Regions from separate parts of the Pseudomonas sp. 1L-C-7-B-C1 genome, predicted to be linked through region 1. Evidence: riboswitches for the same ligand, from Rfam matches in the RefSeq annotation. Region 1 holds a riboswitch; the other holds the start of a gene.

The links. Region 1 has a riboswitch for cobalamin ahead of AC0Z8Z_RS18985 (ABC transporter substrate-binding protein). Riboswitches for the same ligand answer to the same signal wherever they lie in the genome.
Region 2: linked by a shared signal. The riboswitch ahead of cobO (cob(I)yrinic acid a,c-diamide adenosyltransferase) and the one ahead of AC0Z8Z_RS18985 (ABC transporter substrate-binding protein) in region 1 are both predicted to bind cobalamin.

Annotation. Positions count from the first base shown of each region.
Region 1 covers NZ_JBXAWH010000012.1:148,202-152,717, forward strand. The annotation lists gene AC0Z8Z_RS18970 (glucarate dehydratase family protein) at 1-155, shown strand, start outside; gene AC0Z8Z_RS18975 (ABC transporter ATP-binding protein) at 606-1,412, opposite strand; gene AC0Z8Z_RS18980 (FecCD family ABC transporter permease) at 1,409-2,383, opposite strand; gene AC0Z8Z_RS18985 (ABC transporter substrate-binding protein) at 2,452-3,453, opposite strand; cobalamin riboswitch at 3,596-3,789, opposite strand; gene AC0Z8Z_RS18990 (aspartate/glutamate racemase family protein) at 3,973-4,516, opposite strand, start outside.
Region 2 covers NZ_JBXAWH010000011.1:217,535-222,050, reverse strand. The annotation lists gene AC0Z8Z_RS18195 (NAD-dependent deacylase) at 1-731, shown strand, start outside; gene AC0Z8Z_RS18190 (C40 family peptidase) at 798-1,487, shown strand; gene AC0Z8Z_RS18185 (C40 family peptidase) at 1,575-2,111, shown strand; cobalamin riboswitch at 2,239-2,464, shown strand; gene cobO (cob(I)yrinic acid a,c-diamide adenosyltransferase) at 2,571-3,182, shown strand; gene AC0Z8Z_RS18175 (cobyrinic acid a,c-diamide synthase CobB) at 3,179-4,480, shown strand.

The DNA of each region.
Region 1 (4,516 bases):
TCACCCGCGAGCCGGGGCTGGGCCTTGAACTGGACTACGACCAGCTAGGCAAACTCAATGACCAATTCCTGACGTGCGGCATTCGCCAGCGGGACGATGTACGGCAGATGCAGAAATACAAACCGGAGTGGAAGGCGGTGAAGCCACGGTATTGAGGTTGGGGGTGGGGCTGCATGAACGGCGGCGTTTGGGATACCGCATTCGCGAGCAAGCTCGCTCCCACAAGGAGGGTCCAAACCGAAAAATCCGCCGGCGCCTGGACTGGCCTCTTCCCGGCTAAAGCCGGTCCCACTAATAGACCGCGCGCGCCTGTAGGACCGGCTTCAGCCGGGAAGCTTTTGATCTGCTCTTGATCTTCATACGCAAAAGGCCCAGACACCACCAATCGCGACTTTGGTGCAGGCCGAACGCAGACGACGCGCAGTGGGCCGAGCCGCATGGATGCGGCGAGAGCGCCGTCAGGACATGGATGTCCGTTCGGCGCGGGCCCACGGAGCGTCGTCGGAGTGAGGGAACCCGACGAAGTCGGGCCAAACCGAGAGCAAGCACCCTTGGTTACTTGGGGTGCTTTTCCAAGTAACTCGCCGAAGGCGAAAACGAGGCCGTTAGGCCGACGCCGTTGATCCTGGCGCCCTCAGCCTCAACATACGAGCCCCGTCAAACGGATCAACCAACCAATGCCCCCGCACCCCAAAAACGTCACCCAACAGCTCCGGCGACAACACCTCAAACGGCGAACCCAACGCCACCAACCGCCCGCCATCCATCACCGCCAGACGATCACAGCCCAACGCCTGATTCAAATCATGCAACGCCACCACCGTCGTCACCGGCAAATCCTGCACCAGCTGCAAAATCGACAACTGCTGCTGGATATCCAGATGATTCGTCGGCTCATCCAGCAACAACACCTGCGGCCGCTGCGCCAAAGCCCGCGCAATATGCCCGCGCTGCTGCTCCCCACCCGACAACGTATGCCACGACCGATGCACCAGAGGCTGCAAACTCACATCCGCAATGGCCTTCGCCACAATCCCGTCATCCATCTCGCCCCACGGCGCCAGCGCCGACAGCCACGGCGTACGCCCCAGCTCAACCGCCTGCAACAGACTGATCGAATCACCGGTCTGGGCATGCTGCTCCACCACCGCCACCTGCCGCGCAATGTCCCGCCGGCTCAGCGCCGACAAGCGCTTCCCGCCCAGGCGAACTTCGCCCTGAGACGGCGTCTGAATCCCTGCCAGCAACTTCAACAGCGTCGACTTGCCCGAGCCATTGGGCCCGACGATCCCCAGATTCTCCCCCGGCCGAATCGCCAGGCTCACGCCACTGAGCAGTGGCGCGCCCTTGACCGAATAACCCAGGTCACTGCCTTCGAGCATGGCGCCGGGCACCTCCTGACGGGCGTTCATCGAGGACGATTCCCGCGGACCAGCATCATGGCAAACACCGGCGCGCCCACCAGCGCAGTGATCACCCCGATCGGCAACACCTGACCCTTGATCAGCGTGCGCGACAGCACATCGGCGGCGATCATGAACAGCGCGCCGATCAGGGCGCTCAAGGGCAGCAACCGTGCATGGCGCACGCCGGCCACCAGGCGCACCGCATGGGGAATCACCAAACCGACGAAGCCGATGGAGCCGACAATCGACACCATCACCGCCGTCATCAGCGCGGCAGTGAGGATCAGCACGGCCTGCACCCGGCGCACCGGAATGCCCAGCGATGCGGCTGAATCGGTGCCAAACGTGAACGCATCCAGCGCGCGCCGATGCCACAGGCACACCAGCAAGCCGAGCAACACGACCGGCACTGACAGCGCCACCGACGACCAGCGCACGCCGCTGAGATTGCCCAGCAACCAGAACATGATCCCGCGCGCCTGTTCGGCATTGGCCGACTTGGTGATCAGGAAAGACGTCAGGGCGTTGAACAGCTGGGACCCGGCAATGCCCGCCAGAATGATCTGGCCGGCAGCGGTCTGACCACGGGAGGAGCGGGCGAGCAGGGCGACCAGCGCGAACGCGGCGATCGCACCGGCAAACGCGCCGGTCGAGAGAGAAATCGTACCGGCGCCGATGCCGATGATCGCCACCAACACTGCGCCGGTCGACGCGCCGGCGGAAATGCCCAGCAAGTAGGGATCGGCCAGCGGATTGCGCAGCAACGATTGCAAGACCACGCCCGACACCGCCAGCCCTGCGCCGCAGGTCGCGGCAACGATGGCCCGGGTCAGGCGGTAATTCCAGACGATGCCCTCGTCGATAGGGTCGAGAGGAAAACCCGCGGCCCACAGCTTGTTGGCCAGCACCTGAACGATCACCGGCAGGCTGATCGACGTCTCGCCAATCGCCACGCCCGCCAGCACCGCCAACGCCATCAACGCGAGGGCCCAGGCACCGTGGCCGAAGATTCGGACGACGCTCGACCGGGGCATGCTGAATGACGTCATTGCGCTTGAGTGGCCTGAGCCAGTTGCTCGATGCCGTCAAACAGCCGCACGCTGGACTCCATGGCGCTGGCGTCCATGATCACGATGCGATTGTTTTTCACCGCGTCCATGTTGCGGGTGACAGGGTCGGAGCGGAGAAACGCCAGCTTCTTCTCGTGATCGTCGGCCGGGAAGCGGCGACGGTCCATGCGTGCGATGACCAGCACGGTCGGGTTGGCCTTGGCGATGGTTTCCCAGCCCACGGTCGGCCATTCCTCATCGGAGTCGATGACGTTACGCATGCCGAGGGTGTCGAGCATGAAGTTGGGGATGCCCTTGCGCCCGGCCACGTAAGGGTCGACGTTGATGTCCGGGCTGGAAAACCAGAACACCGCCGAGACGGGTGGATTGTCATGGGCTTTCGCTTGCGTCACCGCCTGGGCCAGCCGGGTTTGGTAACCCGTGATCAATTGCTCGCCACGGTCCTGCACGTCGAAGATCTGCGCCAGCTGACGCAGGCTTTTGTACAGGGTGTCGATGCGGAAGGCTTCGAGGCGCGTGCCGTCAGCGCCAACCCGGTTGTTCTTGCCCTCGCAATCGGACGGCAGGATGTAGGTCGGGATGCCCAGATCGCGAAACTGCTCGCGGGTGCCGACCGCGCCCTGGGGCCCGACCATCCACTCAAACTGCACCGGCACGAAATCCGGGCGTTTGCCGATCACTGATTCAAAACTCGGCGCGTTGTCGGCCAGGCGCTCGATGCCGTCGTTGAGGGTTTGGTACTGGGGCAGCACGGGATTGAACCACAGCGAAGTGCCGATCACGTTGGGGCCCAGGCCGAGGGCGTAGAGCATCTCGGTGGCGGCCTGGCCGATGGTGACGGTTTTCTGCGGGGCATGGGTGAAGGTCAGCGGTTCGCCGCAGTTGTCCACGGTCAAAGGGTAGGCCGTCGACGCCGCGAAACCGGCGGTGGGCAAAGTCAGCGTGACGAGCAGGGCGGCGAGGCGGCGCAGCGGCATGAACAGCGATCTCCAGAAAGCCTGAGTGCTTGGCGAAGCAGGCGCTGGAAAGTCCACCCGACGGGCGCCCCTACGATGAGGGCGAGCACAGCGTGCGCGAGCGACGCGCGAACGGGAGTCCTTCCCCGGACACCCCGCCGGTGAATGAATATGCTGGCCGGCAGGTCTCCTGACTGGCGCATCATCGCTATGCTTCGGCCTTCCCGGGGTCACCCAGTGGCAAACAGGAAGCAGGGCTCAGCGCCTACAGTTGCGGGGACAGTTCCGTTTCAGCGCGCAGCGCGCCTGGGGATTCCCTATTAATTCCGAGTGGAAACCGGCGGCGGGGATACTAAACGATTCGGCGGGTGGAGGCGAATGCGGCGGCGGTGTGGCAGAGGCTAATACCTGTGGGAGTGAGCTTGCTCGCGAAGAGGCCGGCACATCCGCTAAATCTTCAGTGGCCAGGATGCAGTCTTCGCGAGCAAGCTCACTCCTACAAGGGTTCGTGCGCGCTCTTCGTAAGTCCAGAGGGGCTGCCTACAGCTTAAACGGCCAACCGACGATCTTCTTCGGCCGAGGCGTCGCATAGGTCCGCACTTTCGAGGTCTTCAACCCCAGACGCACCAGCGATTCGGCCAGCGCCACCGCTGCGGTGACGCCATCCACCACGGGCACGCCGGCGCGGTCGCGGATGAGTTGATCCAGCCCGGCCATGCCGCCGCAGCCCAGGCAGATCACTTCGGCCTTGTCGCGGGTCACCGCGTCGAGGGCCTGCTCAACGATGGCTTCGACCGCACGCTCGGGCGATTCTTCCAGCTCCAGTACGCTCATGCCACTGGCCCGCACCGACGCGCAGCGCTCGTACACGCCGGCCAGCTTCAAACGGTCTTCGATCAGCGGCACGGTGCGGTCCAGCGTCGTGACCACGGCGTATTTATGCCCCAGCAGCATCGCCAGGCTGGCCGCGGCTTCGGTGATGTCCACCACCGGCACATCGAGCAATTCCTGCAAGCCCTCGCGGCCGTGCTCGCCGTAGCCGGCTTGGATCACCGCGTCGTAAGGCCCTTCGTAGGACATCACC
Region 2 (4,516 bases), on a different contig from region 1:
GCCACGCCACCCGTATTCTGATCATCACCGGCGCCGGCCTCTCGGCTGATTCGGGTCTGCCAACCTATCGCGGTGTCGGTGGACTGTATAACGGCGAGACCGACGACGGCCTGCCCATCGAAATGGCCTTGTCCGGCCCGATGCTGCGTCGTGATCCCGCGCTGTGCTGGAAGTACATCGCACAATTGGGCAGCGCTTGCCTGGGCGGACGTCCCAATGCGGCGCACTACGCCATCGCCGAATTGCAGCGGCGCAAGCCGGAGTGCTGGGTATTGACGCAAAACGTCGACGGCTACCATCGCGCCGCAGGCAGTCCACCGGAACGGCTGATCGAAATTCACGGCCAGTTGGCGCCGCTCTACTGTCAATCTTGTGGCGCCGAGGATCTACAGTTGAGCGAACATCTCAACCGGCCATTGCCACCACTGTGTCCCCGCTGTACTGGCGTTCTGCGGCCATCGGTGGTGTTGTTTGGGGAGATGTTGCCGGAGTTGGCACTGAACGTGCTTGAGAGGGAGATGGCAAAAGGCTTTGACGCTGTGCTCAGCATCGGAACCACCGCCAGCTTCCCGTACATTCATGAGTCTATGCTGCGCGCTCGGGTGACGGGAGGCTTTACTGCCGAGATAAATCCTTCGCCGACCGATCATTCCGCGCATATGGATGCGTTTCTGAGGTGTAGAGCCTTAGAAGTGATGGACGACATCGTAAGTCACATTTGTTTCGATTGAATTTGCAAATGGGTACGATAGCGGGCATAGTTTCGGCTTCTTTACACTTCAGCCACGGTCGTGCACATGCTAAACCGCTTCGCACCCCTCGTGCCTCTCGCACTCGTAACGCTGTTGTTCGGCTGCGCGGCCCAGATGCCGACGTCGCAACAACAGTCGCAAAGCCCCCAGTTCCGGGACTCTGCCACTGCTCAATCCGCTACCAAGCGCGCCGACTACGCCTCTTCCGTACTGGATGACGAAGTCGCCACTGAAGACGAGCTCGCTCAGTTTGCCGACAACAAGCCATACCGATTGCCGGTTCTGGCTGACAGCATCCTCGAACGCGGCAAATCCTTGATAGGCACTCGCTATCGCTTTGGCGGCACGTCGACCACCTCCGGTTTCGACTGCAGCGGTTTCATCGGTTACCTCTTCCGTGAAGAGGCGGGCATGAGCCTGCCGCGGTCTTCCCGCGAAATGATCAATATCGATGCCCCTCTCATCAAGCGCAATGACCTCAAGCCGGGCGATCTGCTGTTCTTCAGCACCGCCGGCCGTGGTCGTGTCAGCCATGCGGGCATCTACCTGGGCGATGACCAGTTCATCCATTCCAGCAGCCGCCGCAGCGGTGGCGTCCGCGTCGACAGCCTCGACGATGCCTACTGGGCCAAGACCTTCATCGAAGCCAAACGCGCACTGGCCATGGCACCTTCAACGGTACCTGAAACCACCACCGCGATGACCTCGACTACCATCAAGCGCCAACACCGTTAATTCCGGGCGCGTAGAGGGTTCGGCCCTCTTGCGCGCAACCCCGGCTGTCGGCAAAGTAAGCTGCACCCCGCACAGGTTGTCGTGTTTATGTCGTTAACGGTTCGCCTGATGGTTGCCTCTCTGGCTGTGCTGCTGGCCGCGTGTTCCAGCACTCCACCGCCCGCTCCGCGCAAGGTCGTCTATCGGCCTGTGGTTTCCGCTCCTCCCCAGTTTGCTTCACCGCTCGCCGACGACGTCTTGTTGCGCGCGATCGGCCTCGTTGGCACGCCCTATCGCTGGGGCGGCAACACGCCTGATTCGGGATTCGATTGCAGTGGCCTGATCGGCTACGTCTACCACGATGCGGCGGGGATCACCTTGCCGCGGTCGACACGGGATATGATCACCCTGCGCGGTCCTGACATCGATCGCAGTCAGCTGCAGACCGGTGATCTGGTGTTCTTCGCCACCAGCGGCGGCTCCCACGTCAGCCATGCCGGCATCTACGTCGGGGAAGGGCGATTCGTTCACGCACCAGCCACCGGCGGCACCGTCAAACTCGACAGCCTCGACAAGCCCTATTGGCAAAAAGCCTGGCTGAACGCCAAACGCGTTATCCAGCCATCGAACCTCGCCAGGCAATAGTCGCTTCTGAGGCAATGTGTTCATGGGCTGTTGCTGCATGAACACCTGTGCCTTTCAGGGTGAAATCCCGTAAACCCGTGGGCGCTCTGCCCACGGTTCGATTGACGCTCCCCAGTCAACCCTCTAACCTTCGCGCCATGTTTCAGGTGCCCGGGACTTCGTTGGTCCACAGGGTGAAACAGGGAAGCCGGTGCGATTGCTCGTGCGATCAATTCCGGCGCTGCCTCCGCAACGGTAAATGAGTCTGGGCCACGCACGATGCCACTGTGTTCGCTGAACATGGGAAGGCGCATGGCCTGCCACGCTTGTGGCAACTCATGAGTCCGGAGACCGGCCTGATCCATCGAACAGCATCACGGAGGGCGATGCTCTGCTGCAGGCCGGCCTTGTCCGGTGCCTGCTGACAGTCTTTGCCCGTGCCCTCCGTCTGCCACACCTGCCCTCAAGCGGAGAGCTGAGATGAGCGAATCCCCCGAACGTGACGAACGCCACCTGGCGCGCATGCTGCGCAAAAAGGCGGTGATGGACGAGCGCATTTCCAGCGCGCCGAATGAATGCGGATTGCTGTTGGTGCTGACCGGCAACGGCAAAGGCAAGAGCAGTTCGGCGTTCGGCATGCTCGCCCGCGCCATGGGCCACGGCATGCAGTGCGGCGTCGTTCAGTTCATCAAAGGCCGCCACAGCACCGGCGAAGAGCTGTTCTTCCGCCGCTTCCCTGAACAAGTGCGTTACCACGTGATGGGCGAGGGCTTCACCTGGGAAACCCAGGACCGCCAGCGTGACATCGCCGCCGCCGAAGCCGCCTGGGCCGTGGCCCGGGAGATGCTCAAGGACGCGTCCATCGGTATGGTCGTGCTCGATGAGCTGAACATCGCCCTCAAGCACGGTTATCTGGACCTGGAGCAGGTGCTGAGCGATCTGCAGGCACGGCCACCGATGCAGCATGTGATCGTCACCGGTCGCGGGGCGAAGCATGAATTGATCGACCTTTCAGACACCGTGTCCGAAATCGGCGTGGTCAAGCATGCCTTTCAAGCCGGCATCAAGGCCCAGAAAGGCATCGAACTGTGAGTGAGCGTCAACCCCGGCACTGCCCGGCAGTGCTGATCGCAGCGCCGGCGTCCGGTCAGGGCAAAACCACCGTCACTGCCGCACTGGCCCGTCTGCACCGCAATCAGGGGCGCAAGGTGCGCGTGTTCAAATGTGGGCCGGACTTTCTCGACCCGATGATTCTTGAACGCGCCAGCGGCCATCCGGTGTACCAACTGGACATGTGGATGATCGGCGAGGACGAAAGCCGGCGCCTTTTATGGGAAGCCGCTGCCGATGCCGACCTGATCCTCATCGAAGGCGTCATGGGCTTGTTCGACGGCACCCCCTCCAGCGCCGACCTGGCGCGGCGTTTCGGCGTGCCGGTGCTGGGCGTGATTGACGGCACGGCCATGGCCCAGACCTTCGGCGCTTTGGCGCTGGGACTGGCGCGCTATCAGCCGGATCTGCCGTTCGCCGGCGTGCTGGCCAATCGCGTCGGTACGGTGCGCCACGCGCAGTTGCTGGAAGGCAGCCTGACCGAAGGCCTGCGCTGGTACGGCGCGCTGTCCCGTGAAACCGGCATTGAGCTGCCCAGCCGGCACCTCGGCCTGGTGCAGGCCAGCGAATTGAATGACCTGGACATGCGCCTCGACGCTGCCGCCACCGCGCTGGCCAGCACCTGCGACGCCACCTTGCCACCGTCCGTGACCTTTACCGCGCCGGAATTCGTGCCGGCCGAACCGCTGCTGGCCGGGGTGAAAATCGCCATCGCCCATGACGAGGCGTTCGCGTTTTTCTACGGCGCCAGCCTGGACCTGCTTCGGGAGATGGGCGCAGAACTGTCCTTCTTCTCGCCGATCCGCGACCGCGAATTACCCGACGCCGACAGTCTGTATCTGCCCGGTGGCTACCCGGAATTGCATCACACCGCGCTGGCGGAAAACCACAGCATGCTCGCCGCGATTCGCGCGCACCACGCCGCCGGCAAACCCTTGCTCGCCGAATGCGGCGGCATGTTGTACCTGCTCGATGCCCTGACCGATGTCGACGGCCAGCGCGCCGAAGGGGTGGGCTTGCTCAAGGGTGAAGCCGTGATGCAAAAGCGTCTGGCAGCCCTTGCCCTGCAATCGGTCGAACTGCCGGAAGGCACCTTGCGTGGCCATACCTATCACCACTCCCTGACCAGCACCGAACTGACCCCCATCGCCCGCGGCCTCAGCCCCAATGGCGGGCGCGGCGCCGAAGCGGTGTACCGCGAAGGACGCATGACTGCGTCGTACGTGCACTTCTACTTCCCCTCGAATCCCCAGGCGATGGCGGCGCTGTTTTTGCCATGAGCCTGGCCAATGCAATCGCCGCATTCTGTGGGAGCG